DNA from 4 places in the Streptomyces sp. NPDC092369 genome. Region 1 is predicted to be linked to each of the others. Evidence: riboswitches for the same ligand, from Rfam matches in the RefSeq annotation. Region 1 holds a riboswitch; each other region holds the start of a gene.
The links. A riboswitch is a leader RNA that binds a small molecule or an ion and turns the genes downstream of it on or off. The one in region 1 is predicted to bind S-adenosylmethionine.
Positions count from the first base shown of each region.

Region 2: linked by a shared signal. The riboswitch ahead of ACIQI8_RS11865 (aminotransferase class V-fold PLP-dependent enzyme) and the one ahead of ACIQI8_RS36810 (putative leader peptide) in region 1 are both predicted to bind S-adenosylmethionine.
Region 3: linked by a shared signal. The riboswitch ahead of ACIQI8_RS04150 (amino acid ABC transporter permease) and the one ahead of ACIQI8_RS36810 (putative leader peptide) in region 1 are both predicted to bind S-adenosylmethionine.
Region 4: linked by a shared signal. The riboswitch ahead of thrC (threonine synthase) and the one ahead of ACIQI8_RS36810 (putative leader peptide) in region 1 are both predicted to bind S-adenosylmethionine.

Region 1 covers NZ_JBIVQP010000007.1:409,314-413,517, reverse strand. Annotated here, with positions in the region: gene ACIQI8_RS36820 (ABC transporter permease) at 1-445, opposite strand, end outside; gene ACIQI8_RS36815 (ABC transporter substrate-binding protein) at 449-2,086, opposite strand; gene ACIQI8_RS36810 (putative leader peptide) at 2,283-2,393, opposite strand; SAM riboswitch class IV at 2,412-2,525, opposite strand; gene ACIQI8_RS36805 (sulfite oxidase) at 2,868-4,145, shown strand; gene ACIQI8_RS36800 (MFS transporter) at 4,157-4,204, shown strand, end outside.
Region 2 covers NZ_JBIVQP010000002.1:484,648-488,851, reverse strand. Annotated here, with positions in the region: gene ACIQI8_RS11875 (cytochrome bc complex cytochrome b subunit) at 1-25, shown strand, start outside; gene trpD (anthranilate phosphoribosyltransferase) at 172-1,236, shown strand; SAM riboswitch class IV at 1,313-1,429, shown strand; gene ACIQI8_RS11865 (aminotransferase class V-fold PLP-dependent enzyme) at 1,594-2,958, shown strand; gene ACIQI8_RS11860 (Lrp/AsnC ligand binding domain-containing protein) at 3,050-3,331, opposite strand; gene ACIQI8_RS11855 (rhomboid family intramembrane serine protease) at 3,328-4,071, opposite strand.
Region 3 covers NZ_JBIVQP010000001.1:937,557-941,760, forward strand. Annotated here, with positions in the region: gene ACIQI8_RS04140 (ABC transporter substrate-binding protein) at 1-618, opposite strand, end outside; gene ACIQI8_RS04145 (amino acid ABC transporter ATP-binding protein) at 678-1,475, opposite strand; gene ACIQI8_RS04150 (amino acid ABC transporter permease) at 1,472-2,452, opposite strand; SAM riboswitch class IV at 2,796-2,905, opposite strand; gene ACIQI8_RS04155 (glutathione S-transferase C-terminal domain-containing protein) at 2,993-3,856, opposite strand; gene ACIQI8_RS04160 (putative leader peptide) at 4,011-4,121, opposite strand.
Region 4 covers NZ_JBIVQP010000006.1:486,954-491,157, forward strand. Annotated here, with positions in the region: gene ACIQI8_RS34120 (MoaD/ThiS family protein) at 1-236, opposite strand, end outside; gene thrC (threonine synthase) at 233-1,522, opposite strand; SAM riboswitch class I at 1,540-1,694, opposite strand; gene ACIQI8_RS34130 (glucosyl-3-phosphoglycerate synthase) at 1,865-2,809, shown strand; gene ACIQI8_RS34135 (trehalose-6-phosphate synthase) at 2,927-4,204, shown strand, end outside.

The DNA.
Region 1 (4,204 bases):
TCGGTACGGACACTCCCAACGGCGGCAAGGACAGCAGCAGTTGGCGCAGCCAGCGCTGCGAGGTGTAGGTGGCCAGTATGGCCAGACCGCCGCCGAGGACCACCGCGAGCAGCAGCGCGGCACCGGTCAACTGCAGTGTCTGGGGCAGCGCGTCCGCGAGCGTCGAGGTCACCGGCCGGCCGGTGGAGACCGCGTCGCCGAAGTCACCGCGGACCGCCTTGCCGAGGTAGTCGGCGTACTGCGCCAGGACCGGCTTGTCGAAGCCGTACTGGTGGCGCAGCGCGGCGAGTTGGGCCGGATCGACCTGCCCGGAGTCCGCCCCGGCCCCGGCCATCGCCGAGACCGGGTCACCGGGCAGGAAGTCCAGCACCAGGAACGACACCGTGTACGCCGCCCACAGCACACCGATCGCCTGCGCGACGCGCTTGATCACATAGCCGCGCACGATCTAACCGATCCAGGTGTCGTGCAGCTGGATCCGGCTGGAGGCGTCGAAGTCCAGGTTGTGCACCTTCGTCGACACGCCCAGCTGGGTCTGCAGCTCCACCACGGGTACGACGTACGCGTTCGTCACGATCAACTGCTGTGCCGTTCCGGCCAGTTCCTTCCGCTTGGCCGCGTCGGTCGTGGCCGCCTGCCGGGTCAGCGCCGTGTCCAGCGAGCTCTTCGGGAGGCGGTAGGTGTTGGCCAACCCGGTGGAGTACAGCGTGCGCAGGATGTCGGGGTCGGCCCGGGTGAGGTTCCCCCACAGGCCGTCGAAGTCACCGCTCTGCTGCACGGTCGCGATCTGGGAGATCTGCAACTCCTTGAGCACCACGTCGATGCCGACGGCCTTGAGCTGCTGCTGGATCAGTTCCAGCGCCGGCTGGTTGGTGGCCGCGTTGGCGAACCACTTGACGGTCAGGCTCAGCTTGGCGCCGCCCTTCGTGCGGATGCCGTCGCCACCCGTCTTCCAACCGGCCGAGTCCAGCAGTGACTTGGCCTTGGCCGCGTCGAACCCGAGGTCGCTGCCCAGGTCCTCGTAGTCCGGTGTGGTGCGCGCCAGGATGCTGGTGGCCGGATGGGTGCCGGTGGGGAAGACGGCGTCGGCGATCTCCTGCCGGTTGACGGCGTACTGGATCGCCTGCCGCACCTTGACGTCCTTGAGGGCCGGCCGGGAGTTGTTGAGCGCCAGGTTGAACACCGCACCGGGATTGGCCCGTCGCGCCAGGGTCACCGGGCCGCCCTTCAGCGCCGCCTCGTTGGCCTTGCCGACGCTGCTGATCGCGTCCACCTGACCGGACTGGAGGCTGCCGGCCCGCACGCCCGCCTCGGGCACCACCTTGAACACCAGCTTGTCGAGATAGGCCTCGCCCTTCTTGCTCCACAGCGAGGAACCCCAGGTGTAACCCGTGCGCTTGGCCAGGGTGATCGACTGGTTCTGGACGTACTGCTTCAGGACGAAGGGCCCGGAGCCGACCACTCCCTCGCTGCACTTCTGCTGCGGGGTCCTCTTCGCGCTCGCAGAGGACTCGATGCCCAGCGAGTGCGTCGAAGTGGCCTGCAGGAACTGGGCGTTGGGCTGCTGGAAGGTCACCTTGACGGTGAGCGGGTCGACCACGGTGGTGCTCTTGACGCCACTCAGATAGCCCTCGGCGAGAGTGCCGAGGGCACCCAGCTTCGGGACCGCGTCGAAGTTGTCCTTGACCACCTGCGCGGTCAGCCTGGACCCGTCACTGAAGGTGACACCCGATCGGAGATGGAAGGTGAACGTCGTCGCGTCGGAGCTGATGTCCCAGCTCTTCGCCAGCCACGGCACGATCTTGCCGGTCTGCGGGTCCTGGTCGGTGAGGGAGTCCACGATCTGCCGCACCGAGTAGATGGTGTCGTTGCTGGCCACCTGCTGCGGGTCCACGCAGCCGGCGTCGGAGCCCACCGCGAAGGTCAAGGAGCCACCGGACTTCGCCGGGCCGCTGCCGCTGCCGCTGCCGCTGCCGCTGTCCGAGCCGTCGCCGCCGGAGCCGCAGGCGGTCAGAAGGACGCTGGTGGTCAGGAGGGCGGCCAGTGCCGCCCACCGGGTGGGTCGGAAATCCGGATGTGCTGTCACGGAGGGTGCTCCTACTCGTGTCACTACGCGTGTGCCCCCCCGGGGGATCGCGACCGCGCGCGGGCAGGCCGCACCGGTCGGCGCAACGCCGATGACGGGGCAGTGCAGTTCAGGAAGTCAGGCGGGAATGCCTACGGGCCGCGACGGACGTCGGACGGACGTGGTCGGGGCGGTCGGCTGCGACGCGGACAAACGGTCAGCTGCGACAGAGACAGCCGGCGAAGCGCTGAAGGTCGATGTGACGTCGACGGGAGAGCCAGGAGAAGGCGTTCAGGTCACTGCTGTGTCGCACGACCGTCCTCCACATCTCCGCCCCGGCCAAGGGGTCCCGCGCTTGCAGAGATCGTCGGTGATCCTGCCGGGCTTTCACCTGGAGCACCCCACCGCGTCGGAGGGTTGCCGGTCAGCAAGCCAGGGCTTGACGCTGACACTCGATGCCGTTCGTGATCATACGGATCGACGTCGTCATACGTCAATGGAGCGCTTCACCCGTCAACCACCCTCCCCGCGCTGCCGTGCGGGCGGATGCCAACGCCTCGTTGACACCTTCCGCTCCGCGTGTTTGCATCCCGCCATGCCGTTGTCGCAGTCGCTGACCCGTCGCCGCGCCGTGGACCTCGTCCGCGTGGCCGCCGCGCTGTGTCGACCGACCGGCTGATCGAGCACCTTCTCGCACCTCTGCCAACAGCCGCGCAGGACAAGCCGGTTGTGCATCCACCGGCACGTCTCGCGATCCTCCGTGCCGCCCGCACTCTTCGCTCAGACATGACGAGGAACCGCCATGCCGACACCCGTTCCCCCGCCCGGTCACCGCCACGAAACCGACTACGACCGCCGCAGGTTGAACCAGTGGCTGGCCGGTGAGGCCAGGGCCGACGGGGTCAGCCGCCGACGACTGCTCACGCTGCTCGCCGCCACCGCCGCCGGGACCGCACTCGGCGGTACCAGGCCCGCCCGCGCCGCCGTTCCCGGCATCGTCAAACCCCTGCCGCCCGAGTGGTTCATCGAGCGCGGCACCAACGCCGAGACCCGCTGGGAGGCGTTGCGCGGAATCGGCCATCACACCCCCAACGACCTGTTCTTCGTGCGCAACCACACCGCCACCCCCGTCCTTGAGGCCGACGACTGGCGGCTGCGGCTGTGGGGGAGCGGACTGCGGGGAGCTCCCGGCGAGGACCGCCCGGTGGAGTTCGGCTACGACGATCTGCGCGCCCTGCCGTCCGTCACCCGTACCGCGTTCGTCGAGTGCGCCGGCAACGGCCGCTCCTACTACACGACCCAGCAGGGCGACACGGTCACCGGCACCGCGTGGACCCTGGGAGCGATCGGCGTCGCGCGCTGGCGCGGGGTGCGCCTGGCCGACGTACTGCGCAGGGCCGGACTGTCCCGCAACGCCGTGGACGTGCAACCGCGCGGCCTGGACGCCGAGTACGTCAGCGGTGGCGAGAGCCTGGGCCGCGTACGCCGTCCGCTGCCGCTGGCCAAGGCGCTGGACGACGTGCTGCTCGCGTACGAGATGAACGGCGAGCCACTGCCGTACGACCACGGGTACCCGGTGCGGGTGCTGGTGCCGTCCTGGGTGGGGATCGCGTCGATCAAGTGGGTCGGCGACATCGAGGTGTCCGCGCAGCCGCTCCTCTCGCCCTGGAACATTACGTTCTACCGACTGTTCGGTCCCTCCTACCCGGAGGGCGGCAGTGCCCCGCTCACCCGGCAGGCCATCAAGAGCGCCTTCGAGTTGGCGAGCGGGGCCACGTTCGCGGCGGGCCGCCGGCACGTGCTGCACGGGCGCTCGTGGTCGGGCGCGGGTGCTGTGGACCGCGTCGACATCAGCACCGACGGCGGGGCGAGCTGGCGGCGCGCCCACCTGAACGACCGTCCCCGTACCGGCACGTGGACCCGCTGGTCCCTGAACTGGCGGCCCGAGGCACCCGGTGCCACCCACCTGCTGGCCCGCGCCACGGACACGGCCGGCCGTACGCAGCCGGACGTCGCGGTGCCCAATACGCAGGGGTACCTGTTCGACGCGGTGGTACGGCATCCGGTGAGCGTGGTGTGACGGACGTCTGAATGCTCCCGGGAGAAGACCGCGCCACCCGCCGCGTCCTGCTGGTGTGC
Region 2 (4,204 bases), on a different contig from region 1:
CACGAGCGGCCACGGCCACCACTGATCGCTGAGGCGTCGCCACGCCACAGTCGAAGGGCCCCGTCCGAACACCGGACGGGGCCCTTCGCCGTGCCGCGCGCTGGATAGGGTGGTGCACGTCTTTCGACGCACGTCCCGACGCACATTTCTACGACACCCAGGAGCGGCCGTATGAGCGCTGTGACCCCCGCTGGAGGCGACACCGCGGCGGCCCGTTCCTGGCCCGAGGTACTGAACTCCCTGCTGTACGGCAGGGACCAGGACGCCGACGCCACCTTCTGGGCGATGGACCAGATCATGCGGGGCGAGGCGACGGACGCGCAGATCGCCGGGTTCGTGGTGGCGCTGCGGGCCAAGGGCGAGACCGTCGAGGAGATCACCGGTCTGGTGCGCGCGATGTACGCGCACGCCAACGTGATCGAGGTGTCCGGGAAGACGGTGGACATCGTCGGGACCGGCGGCGACGGCGCGAAGACGGTGAACATCTCCACGATGTCCTCGATCGTGATCGCCGGCACGGGCGCGAAGGTCGTCAAGCACGGCAACCGCGCCGCGTCCTCCGCGTCCGGCGCCTCCGACGTCCTGGAGCGTCTCGGCGTCAACCTGGAGCTGACCCCGAAGCGGGTGGCCGAGGTCGCCGAGGAGGCCGGGATCACCTTCTGTTTCGCGATCAAGTTCCACCCGGCCCTGCGTCACGCGGGCGCCGCGCGCGGCCAGTTGGGCATTCGCACGGTGTTCAACGCGCTCGGCCCGCTCACCAACCCCGCCAAGGTGCGCGCCCAGGCGGTCGGGGTCGCCGACCCGCGGATGGCGCCCATCATCGCGGGCGTCTTCGCCGAGCGCGGCAACTCCTCCCTGGTGTTCCGGGGTGACGACGGCCTCGACGAGCTGACGACCACGGCCACCTCCCGGGTGTGGATCGTCCGCGACGGCAAGGTCACCGAGGAGACCTTCGACCCCCGTGACGTGGGCCTCCCGCTGGTCCCGGTGGAGGCGCTGCGCGGCGCCGACCCCGAGTACAACGCGGCCGTCGCCCGCCGGCTCCTGGACGGCGAGACGGGCCCGGTGCGGGACGCCGTACTCCTGAACTCGGCAGCCGCCCTGGTGGCCCTGGAGGCGCAGGACGGGCCGCTGGCGGACCGGCTCAGGGCCGGGATGGAGAAGGCGGCGGAGTCGATCGACTCGGGCGCCGCCAAGCGGACTCTGGAACGCTGGGCGGCAGCCAGCAACGCGTAGCGGTACGGCGGTGGTCGTCCCGCGATCCGGACACGGGTTGCGGGACGACGATCACATCGCGTAAGTTTTCGGACCAGGTCATGAGTGACAGTCATGAGGCCCCGGCCGACTGTCCGGCAACCCTCCGTCCGTGGCGGGGTGCCCCGGGTGAAGACCAGGCCGTAGGCAGCGAGGTCTGCGGCAAGCGCGGGCCCCTCGAAAGACACCAGGGGTCCTGGTCATCGAGGGAGTTCTCCGTGAGCAAGCGAATGCGATAGGGCGTCGAGCCCCGCCTCCGCACACCCCCTTTCACCCCTCCGTGCTTGAGCCCAGCCTGCTCGCACGGCGGAACCGCCTTGCCTCTCACGGGAGTTCGCCATGTCTGTCTCCACCACTGCCGCCGCCCAGACCATTTGTGCCCAGCTGCCCGTTCTGGGCCGGGACGTCACCGTCCCGCTCGTCACGGGCGGCGAGGTCACCTACGCGGCACTCGACTACGCGGCCAGCGCCCCCGCCCTCCAGCGCGTCTGGGACGACGTGGCGGCCTACGCCCCGTACTACGGCAGCGTCCACCGCGGGGCGGGCTACCTCTCGCAACTCTCCACCGACCTCTTCGAGAACGCGCGGAAGACGGTCGAGGAGTTCCTCGACTGCCGCCCCGACGACCAGCTGATCTTCACCCGCTCCACCACGGACTCCCTCAACCTCCTCGCCGCGGCCCTGCCCGCCGACTGCCAGGTCTTCGTCTTCGAGACCGAGCACCACGCCTCGCTGCTGCCCTGGCAGGACGCCCGCGTCACCTACCTCAACGCCCCGCGCACCCCGGCCCAGGCCGTCGAGACCCTCGAAAAGGCCCTCGCCGACCGGGACCCCTACGGTCCGGCCCTGGTCTGCGTCACGGGCGCCTCGAACGTCACCGGCGAGCTGTGGCCGGTCCGCGAACTGGCCGCCGCCGCGCACGCCCACGGCGCGCGGATCGTCCTGGACGCCGCCCAACTCGCCCCGCACCACCCGGTCTCCGTCCAGGACCTCGACGTCGACTGGATCGCCTTCTCCGGCCACAAGCTCTACGCCCCCTTCGGCTCCGGCGTCCTGGCCGGCCGCGCCGACTGGCTCCAGGCCGCCGACCCCTACCTCGCGGGCGGCGGCGCCAGCCGCAAGGTCGCCCGGCGCGAGGACGGGGGAGTGGACGTGGAGTGGCACGAGACCGCCGCGCGGCACGAAGCGGGCTCCCCGAACGTCATCGGCGCCTACTCCATCGCGTCGGCCTGCAAGGCGCTGACCGAGGCGGGCTTCGACACGCTGGTCGCACGCGAGCAGCACCTGATCGAGAAGGTGCGGGCGGGCCTGGCGGAGGTCCCGCAGGTGAAGGTCCTGTCCCTCTTCGGCGACGACGCCCCGCGCGTGGGCGTGATCTCCTTCGTCGTCGACGGCTGGAACAGCTCCCACTTCGCCGCCGCCCTCTCGGCCGAGTACGGCATCGGCGTCCGCGACGGCCTCTTCTGCGCCCACCCCCTGCTCCGCACCCTCCTGGGCACCGACCCCCAGACCCAGGGTGAATGCGGCGCCCCCGAGGCGGCCCCGGGCGAGAAGTCCCTCAACGCGATCCGGGTGAGCTTCGGCGCGGGCACCCCCGACGAGCACGTCGAGCGCTTCATCAACGCCGTCAAGGAACTGGTGACTGACGGCGCGAAGTGGAAGTACACGACGGAGAACGGCCGCTGCGTCCCGACGGTGGGCTAGAGGCTCCTAAGGGGCGCGGGGATCTGCGCGACCAGCCACATCCGGCCGGCAGTCGCACACGAACCGCGCTCCGCAGACGATTGGGCGCCGATCACGAGTCCAACCCGATAGCAAAAGCCGCCTCAAGGTCATGCTGGGAGTACGTCCGAAACGCCACATGCGTGTCCGTGCCCTCAACCCCGGGGATCTTGCTGATACGCCCAGGGATCACCTCGGCGAGGTCCTCGTGCTCCTTGACCCGAACCATCGCGATCAAGTCATACGTACCCGTCACGGAGAACACCTCGCTCACAGATTCCAGCGAGGCAATCGACTCCGCGATCTCGGGGATCCGGTCCACGCTGGTCTTGATGAGGACGATCGCGGTGATCACGGCTGGTTCTCTCCCTCGGGGGCCGGAGCTGGGGCGGCCCTTACTCTAGTCCTACGGCGGAAACGGGCCCACGCGTAGCCGAAGCCCAGCGAGAAGCCCACCAGGTGGGCCAGATACGCCACCCCGGGCCCCTGCTCCGCCCGCCCCGCCGCCACCCACTGCAGCGCCGCCCAGAACGGCAGCACCACCCACGCGGGAAACCGCATCGGCAGAAAGAACAGGAACGGCAGCAGGCTCGTCACCCGCGCCCCGGGGAACAGGTACAGAAACGCGCCCAGGATCGCCGAGATCGCCCCCGACGCTCCCACCAGGGACTGGTCGGAGGAGGAGTTGGCGGCCGCGTACCCCAGCAGGGCGAGATAGCCGCAGACGAGGTAGAAGAGCGTGAACTGCACGCGGCCCATCCGCTCCTCGGTCAGCACGCCGAAGACGTAGAGGAAGAGCATGTTGCCGAGCAGGTGGACCCAGCTGCCGTGGATGAAGAGGGCCGTGGCGGGGGTGAGGGCGGAGCCGGCGGGGTCCGCGAAGAGGTCCGCCGGGACCACGCCCCAGCGGTGGAAATAGGCCCGCTGCGCGGCGAGCAGCGCGTCCCCGGAGCCGTAGGCCGGATTCAGTCCCGAGGCCGGGCCGACCGCGAAGACCAGACAGCACAACGCGATCAGTCCGTACGTCACCGGTGCCGACGGCATCCGGACCGTTCTGACCGTCCTGCCGACCGACGCGCTCCAGTTGCTGATCATGGACACAGAGCATGGCGTAACCGGACGCACACGCACAGATCGCCTCGCCGCCGCGGACGGGCGGGCGGCGGGTACGCGCCAGGCCGTAGGGTTACGAGCCACACGCACCGGGGAAGCCGGGCGTCACGGACAC
Region 3 (4,204 bases), on a different contig from region 1:
CTGGTTGGTGCCGGCGCCCACGGCGACGGTCTTGCCGGCGAGGTTCTCGTAATTGCCGTCGAAGTTCCAGGTGTTGTCGGCCTTCACCGCGAAGCCGAGGTTGTCCTCGCGGTAGGAGGCGAACTCGTACTTCGCCTTGCGCTCCTCGGTGTCGGTCACGTTGGAGAAGGCGACCTGGACCTTGCCGCTGTCCAGGCCGATGAAGAGGTTCTCCCAAGTGGAGTTCTTCAGCTCGGGCTTGAGGCCGAGGACGGCGGCGACCAGGCGGCCGATGTCGGTCTCCGAACCGGTGAGGGTCTTCTGGTCCGAGCCGACGTAGCCGAGCGGCGGTGAGCCGGCGGGCAGGAAGCCGACGCCGATCTCCAGCTTGCCGCTCTTGGCTATGTCCTTGGGCAACTCGGCGCTGATCGACTTCACTTCGGAGACCTTCAGCGTGGTCTCCTTGGCGGCGCCGAGGGACAGGGCACCCACGGTCACCGAACCGGCGGCGGCGTTGTCGGTCGTGGTGGCCGCGTCGCTGTCTCCCCCGCAGGCGGCGAGCCCGCCGGCGAGGGCGGCGACGACGGTGCCGGCGGTGAGTCCGCGAGTGAGTCTGCTGCGAAGGCTGAGGGGAGACATGGCTGTTCCTAGGTTCGGTGTTCGGGACTTGGAAAGTGGCGGTAGGTGAAGAGGGGGGTTCAGAGGACCTTGCTGAGGAAGTCGCGGGTCCGTTCGTGCTGCGGCTTGTCGAGGACCTCGTGGGGCGGGCCCTGCTCGACGATCTTTCCGCCGTCGATGAAGACGACCCGGTCGGCGACCTCGCGGGCGAAGCCGATCTCGTGGGTGACGATGACGAGGGTGGTGCCGCTGGTCGCCAAGTCCTTGATGACGGCGAGGACTTCACCCACGAGTTCGGGGTCGAGGGCGGAGGTCGGCTCGTCGAAGAGGATGACGCCGGGCCGCAGGGCGAGGGCGCGTGCGATGGCGACGCGCTGCTGCTGGCCCCCGGACAGCTGTCGCGGATAGGCGCCGGCCTTCTCGCCGAGCCCCACCCGGCCGAGCAACTCGCGGGCCAGTTCCAGGGCTTCGGGCTTGCCGAGCCGGCCGGTGGCGACCGGGGCCGCGGCCACGTTGTCGAGGACGGTCAGGTGCGGGAACAGGTTGAAGTTCTGGAAGACGAAGCCGATCCGGCTGCGCTGGGCGAGGATGGCCCGCTCGCTCAGCTCCTTCAGCCTCTCCCCCTGGCGCTTCACACCGATCAGTTCGCCGTTGACGCTGACGTAGCCGATCTCCGGCTTCTCCAGGTGGTTGATGACCCGCAGCAGCGTGGACTTCCCGGAGCCGGACGGGCCGAGGACGACGGTGACCTCGCCGGGCCGTACGGTCAGGTCGACGCCGTCCAGCACCCGGTGGGCGCCGTACCACTTGTGCACGTCGTGCACCTCGACGGCGGCCGGGACGACATCCACCGGTGACTGAAGTGTGTTCGCGCTCATACGGCGGCCTCCCGGCGGATGCGGGCCCGCAGATCGGTGAGGCCGGTGCGGAGCTTCTGGATCGGGGTCGGCGGCAGGGAGCGCGTGGCGCCCCGGGCGTAGTACCGCTCGACGTAGAACTGGATGACGGACACCACGCTGGTCAGGATCAGGTACCAGACGGTGACGACCAGGAGCAGCGGCACGATGTCGCCGGGATAGGTGGAGCCCATCGTCTGCGCGGAGCCGAACAGGTCCAGCAGGGAGACGTAGAAGACCAGCGAGGTGCTCTTGATCAGGCCGATCAGCTGGTTGACGTAGTTCGGGGTGATGGAGCGCAGCGCCTGCGGGAAGACGATCCTGCGGAACTGGTAGCTCTTGGGCAGGCCGAGGGCGGAGGCCGCCTCGTGCTGGCCCTGGTCGACGGAGAGGATGCCGCCGCGGACCACTTCGGCCGCGTAGGCCGCCTCGTTGAGGCTGAGGCCGATGACGGCGACGACCATGTCGGTGGCCAGCTTCGACTCGTCGAAGGAGAAGAAGGCGGGCCCGAAGGGGACGCCGACACTCAACGTCTTGTACAGGGCGCTGAAGTTGTAGAGGAAGAGCAGCACCACGATCAGCGGGATCGAGCGCAGGGCCCAGACGTAGGTCCAGCTCACCGCGCGCAGCACCGGGGACTTGGAGAGCCTGGCCAGGGCGAGCAGGATGCCGCCGAGGAGGCCGAGCACCGCGCTGTAGGCGGCCACTTCGAGGGTGATGAGCAGGCCGTCGAGGATGGTCGGCCGCAGGAACCAGTATCCGAAGCGGTCCCACTGGTAGAACGGGTTGGTCGCCAGGCCGTGCACGAACTGGATCGCGAGGACCAGCACGACCGCGGTGGCGATCCAGCGTCCCGGTCGGCGCAGCGGCTGAACTCGCTGTGCCGTGAGGGGTTTTGACGGTTCGTCGGCAGGCGGTGCCTCGGCGAGGGACACGGCTGCGCCAGGGGGTTCACTCATAGTGGGCTCCGGCAGGTTCGGACACCCCGGACCCCGGCGGTGGACGCGCGACGACGGGCGGCGCGCGCGGCTGCGCGGGACTGGGGGCGGGGAGGGGAACTGCACACCGGCGGAGGCGGGTGTGCGTCAGAGGTGCGCGGGCTGAGCGGTGGTCGTCAGCCCCGACAGCGGGCGCGGCCCGGTGCGGTACACAGTGCGCTGCTGACCCGGAGCAGATCGACGGCGCGGTCGGCGACGAACAGGTTCGCGTACGACGGTACGCAGCCCTGCGGGCGGCATGCGGCCGTCCTGGGAGCTGCGTACATGGCGTCACCTGTCACTGTTGGGTGGCCCCCCGAAAGGGGCCGCGCGCTTACCGAAACGTCATCCGGTCCGGTCGTCACCTGGGGCACCCCACCGCGGTGCGAGGGTTGCCGGTCAGCAAGCCAGGGCTTGTCGCTGACACTCATGACCGTTCTGGGCGATATTCAAGACACTTGCCCGAACGAATGTCAACGCCGGTCCACCGACTGGAACGGCTGTGGAGCCGCTGTGCGACGGCTATCGGGCCGCGTGGGCCGCCCAGTCGAGGATCTGCACGGCCGCGCCGGCCGCCTCCAGTCCCCGGCAACGGGCGTGATGGCGGCGGGCGATCCCGTCCAGGTCGAGGTGGGTGCCGAAGGCGGGGTGGGCGGCCAGGCGGCGGGCGTACGCCCACAGAGTGGGGTGGTCGGCGATGCGCTGGACCGCGGAGGCGTCGAGGTGGTCGCGGTGCACGGTGTCGAGCTGGACCAGCGTGACCCACAACTCGACGTCGGCGGCGGTGATCTGATCCCGAATCATGTATTCGCGGCCGACGAGCCAGCGCTCCAGCGCGCCCAGCGACTCCAGCAGCGTCTCCAGGGCCGCGTCCCGCTCCGTCTGCTCGCCGTCGGACTGTCCGGCGCGCTGGGCGGCCCCCTCGATGTCCTGTGCGCACATCCGCTCGACGGCCTCGATCTCCGACTCGGCGCCGCACGGGTAGAGCGAGAGCCGGTCGGCGCCGAAGCGGCGGGCGAGGTCGCGGGTGATGTCCGGGGCGTGGGTGCTGACGATCCGCCCGGACCAGTCGTCGCTGAGCACCGGTCCGACGGCCGGTCCTGAGTACCGGTGGGCGCTCGCCTCGTACAGCGGGCGCAGCACGGAGTGGCCGTCCTCCGCGGAGTCGGGGACGGCGGGCAGGTAGGTGGCCGGACAGACGGTGTCCAGGCCGAGCAGGCTGTGGGTGACGGCGATGCGCAGGCCGTCGGGACACGCGGTGGACAGATGGAGGCGGTAGCGGCGCGGAACGGCGTAGTGGCCGCTGCGCGGATCGCCGCCGATGCGGCCCCGGAAGGCGGGCGTGGACGGAGCGGTGGTGTGGGCGGCCAGCGGTGTGACGGACATGACTCTCCCCGGGAGCGGGCGCGGACGTGCGCGCGGCGGTAGCGACGTCGGACGGGAAGGGGCCGGGCTCAGCCGTGCGCGGCGGTCGGACGACGCCGGTGGCGTCCGGTCGCGGGACGACGCGTGGGCGTCGCGGGCACGGGAGGGGCGCGGCTCAGCCGAGGCGGCTGATCGCGCTGCAGACGCGCAGCAGATCGATGTGGCGGCGGGAGGTGAGGAGAGGCGAGCGGCTCACGCGTACGGTGACCGGTCCAAGGCGCCTCATGTCATTCCCTACCTGTTCACTAGGATTCCCTTCTGGAGTGTCGATCCCCCTGGCTGCGGCGTCAAGAGGGCGTCCACCGACCG
Region 4 (4,204 bases), on a different contig from region 1:
CCGTCCGGGGTCACCGTCTCCAGCCCCTGCTCGAACCGCACGTCGTCGTCATTCACGTACACATTGACGAACCGCCGCAGCTTGCCCTGATCGTCCAGTACGCGCGCGGCGATACCGGTGTGGTTCTTCTCCAGATCGGCGATGACCTCGCCGAGGGTCGCGCCCTCGGCCGTCACCTCTGCCTCGCCACCCGTGTAGGGACGCAGGATGGTCGGGATACGGACGGAAACGCTCATGATGCGAGGCCTGCCTCTCGGAAGGAGTCGAGGTTCGGGCGGATGGTGGCGGTCAGACCGGTGCCGGCCACCGCGTCCAGGGTCTTCAGGCCGTCGCCGGTGTTCAGTACGACCGTGGTCCTGGTCGGGTCGAGCAGACCGTTCTCGATCAGCTTCTTCGCGACGCCGACCGTCACGCCACCGGCCGTCTCCGCGAAAATACCCTCGGTGCGGGCCAGCAGCTTGATCGCATCGACCACCTGCTCGTCGTTCACGTCCTCCACCGCACCGCCCGTGCGGCGCGCGATGTCGAGAACGTACGGTCCGTCCGCCGGGTTGCCGATGGCCAGCGACTTGGCGATGGTGTTCGGCTTCTGGGGGCGGACCACGTCGTGACCGGCCTTGTAGGCCACGGACACCGGCGAGCACCCCTCGGCCTGCGCGCCGAAGATCTTGTACGGCTTGTCCTCGACGAGGCCGAGCTTGATCAGCTCCTGCAGCCCCTTGTCGATCTTCGTGAGCTGCGAGCCGGAGGCGATCGGCACGACCAGCTGGTCGGGCAGCCGCCAGCCGAGCTGCTCGCAGATCTCGTAGGCCAGGGTCTTGGAACCCTCCGCGTAGTACGGCCGCAGGTTGACGTTGACGAAGCCCCAGCCCTCGCCGGCCGGGTCGCCGATCAGCTCGGAGCAGAAACGGTTCACGTCGTCGTAGTTGCCCTCGATGCCGACGAGCTCGCCGCCGTAGATCGCGGCCATGACGATCTTGCCCTGCTCCAGGTCGTGCGGGATGAACACGCACGAGCGGAAACCGGCGCGCGCGGCGGCGGCGCCGACCGCGCCGGCCAGGTTGCCGGTGGAGGAGCAGGAGAGGGTGGTGAAGTCGAAGGCGCGCGCCGCTTCGATGGCCTGCGCCACGACGCGGTCCTTGAAGGAGTGCGTCGGGTTGCCGGAGTCGTCCTTCACGAAGAGCTTGCCGGCGTCGACACCCAGCTCGCGCGCGAGGTTGTCGGCCTGGACGAGCTTGGTCCAGCCGGGGTTGATGTTCGGCTTGGTCGCCACGTCCGCGGGGACCGGCAGCAGCGGCGCGTAACGCCAGATGTTCGCGGGACCCGCTTCGATCCGCTTGCGGAGCTCCTCGGTTTCGTAGGCCGAGAAGTCGTACGCGATCTCGAGCGGGCCGAAACACTCCTCGCACGCGAAGACCGGTCCGAGCGGTACCCGGTGGCCGCACTCACGGCAGGAGAGCGCCGCGGCCGGGCCGAGGTCTACGGTGGAGTCGGTGGTGCTTGCAACAGTCTGCACAGCCATGGAGGCGAGGCCCTTTCTCCTCATCTTCCTCGCGACGCATCTCGTCGCGAGACGGATTTGGCACCTTCCCTAGCCGGGAGCCTCGCGGAACGATCAACACTGATCTACGAGACCGGCTGGAGGGTTGCCGGGGCTTCATCGGGCCGTATCCCTCTGCCCCTCTGGATGAGCGGTATGCGGTTGTATGAGCGATTGTGGGCGCCTCCGACCCCCGACATGCGATGGTCATCAGCGTTGTTCAAGACTGTAACCGAAGGCCAGGACAGTTGAGCTAGCCGTCCGAACCGCGAGATGGATCACAGAAGATCCAATCGCCGAGAGAACGCAGAGGAGCCGCGCACTGTGCTGAACGAAGTCGAGCGTTGGCTGAGCACCCGCTCCTGGTCCGTGACCGATCGCCCGCTCCACAAGATCCTGGCCGCGAAGCACCGCACGGGCCAGTCGGTCAGTGTCGTGCTGCCCGCGCTCAACGAGGAGGAGACCGTCGGCGACATCGTCGCCGTCATCCGTCACGACCTCATGCAGCAGGTCCCGCTCGTCGACGAGATCGTCGTCGTCGACTCGGGATCCACCGACCGCACGTCCGAGGTCGCCGCGGCGGCCGGGGCACGGGTCGTCCACCGCGACGACATACTGCCGCACATCCCGCCCGTGCCCGGCAAGGGCGAGGTGCTGTGGCGCTCGCTCCTGGTCACCACCGGGGACATCGTCTGCTTCATCGACGCCGACCTGAAGGAGTTCTCCTCGGACTTCGTCTCCGGCATCGTCGGCCCGCTGCTCACCGACCCCGGCGTCGACCTCGTCAAGGCGATGTACGACCGCCCGCTCGGCGGCGCCGCGGGCCAGGGCGGCCGGGTCACCGAGCTGATGGCCCGCCCGCTGCTGAACATGCACTGGCCCCAGCTGGCCGGCTTCGTGCAGCCGCTGGGCGGTGAGTACGCGGCCCGCCGCAGCCTGCTGGAACAGCTGCCGTTCCCGGTCGGGTACGGCGTCGAACTGGGCATGCTGGTCGACGCCCTGCACCTGGTGGGCCTCGACGCCCTGGCCCAGGTGGACGTCGGCGTGCGCAAGCACCGGCACCAGGACGGGCAGGCGCTGGGCCGGATGTCCGCCGCGATCTACCGCACCGCGCAGCTCCGGCTGGCCCGCGGGCACCTGATCCGCCCCTCGCTGACCCAGTTCGAGCGGGGCGCGGACGGTTTCGAGCCGCGTACGTACTCCGTGGACACGGAGGAGCGGCCGCCGATGGTGGAGATCGCGGAGTACGCGCAGCGCAAGGTCGCCTGACCCACGCCGCATATGGGCCGCAACCGCGCGTACTGCGAGAATCACGGCCCGTATACGGCACCCACGTGGGGGCGTCCGCACGTTTGAGCGTTTCCGGGCCGGGCTAGGTTGTGGCGTATGGCTTCCACGGCTTCCACGCAGGGCGCTGCCCAGGTATTGGTCGCGTCCAACCGCGGCCCGGTCTCCTACGACGTCCGGGAGGACGGCTCGCTCGCCGCCCGGCGCGGTGGCGGCGGGCTGGTCTCCGGACTGTCCGCGATCGGGCCGGACGCGGGCGCGCTGTGGGTGTGCTCGGCGCTGTCCGACGGCGACCGCGAGGCCGTGCGGCGCGGGGTCGGCGAGGACGGCGTGCGGATGCTGGACATCCCGGCCGACGTGCACGCGGACGCCTACAACGGCATCGCCAACTCGGTGCTGTGGTTCGTGCACCACATGCTGTACCAGACGCCGCTGGAGCCGGTCTTCGACGCGGAGTTCCGGCGTCAGTGGGCGTCGTACGAGACGTACAACCGCGCGTTCGCCGAGGCGCTGGCCGAAGAGGCGGCCGAGGGTGCGGCGGTGCTGGTGCAGGACTACCACCTGTGTCTGGTGCCCGGGATGCTGCGCGAACTCCGCCCCGATCTGCGCATCGGGCACTTCTCGCACACGCCGTGGGCGCCGGTGGACTACTTCCGGATGCTGCCCGACGACATCCGGGCGCGGCTGATGGAGGGGATGCTCGGGGCGGACCGGGTGGCGTTCCTGACCTGGCGCTGGGCGACGGCGTTCCAGAACTGTGCGGGCGAGGTCGACACCGATCGCTGGCTCTCCACGTGGCCCTCGGGCGCCCCGCGGGCCATCGAGCACGTGGGGAAGGACGGGACCTCCCACCAGGAGCGGATCACCCGCCGGACGCTCATCGGTGTCCACAGCCTCGGTGCGGACGCCGAGTTCCTGCACGCCCGCTCGCACGAGGCGGACGTCGAGGAGCGGATGGGGGCCCTGCGCGAGGAGATCGGCGCGGGCCGGAAGACGGTGGTCCGGGTGGACCGGACCGAGCTGTCGAAGAACATCGTGCGCGGGCTGCTGGCGTACCGGCAGCTGCTCGACGACCGCCCCGAGTGGCGGGAGCGGGTCGTGCACGTGGCCTTCGCCTACCCCTCGCGGCAGGACCTCGCCGTGTACCGGGACTACACCGCCGAGGTGCAGCGGGTCGCGGACGAGATCAACTCCCTCTACGGGACGCCGGGTTGGACCCCGGTGGTCCTCCATGTGAAGGACGACTTCGCCCGCTCCCTGGCCGCGTACCGCCTCGCGGACGTGGCCCTCGTCAACCCGATCCGGGACGGCATGAACCTCGTCGCCAAGGAGGTGCCGGTCGTCTCCGACGAGGGGTGCGCGCTGGTGCTGTCCCGA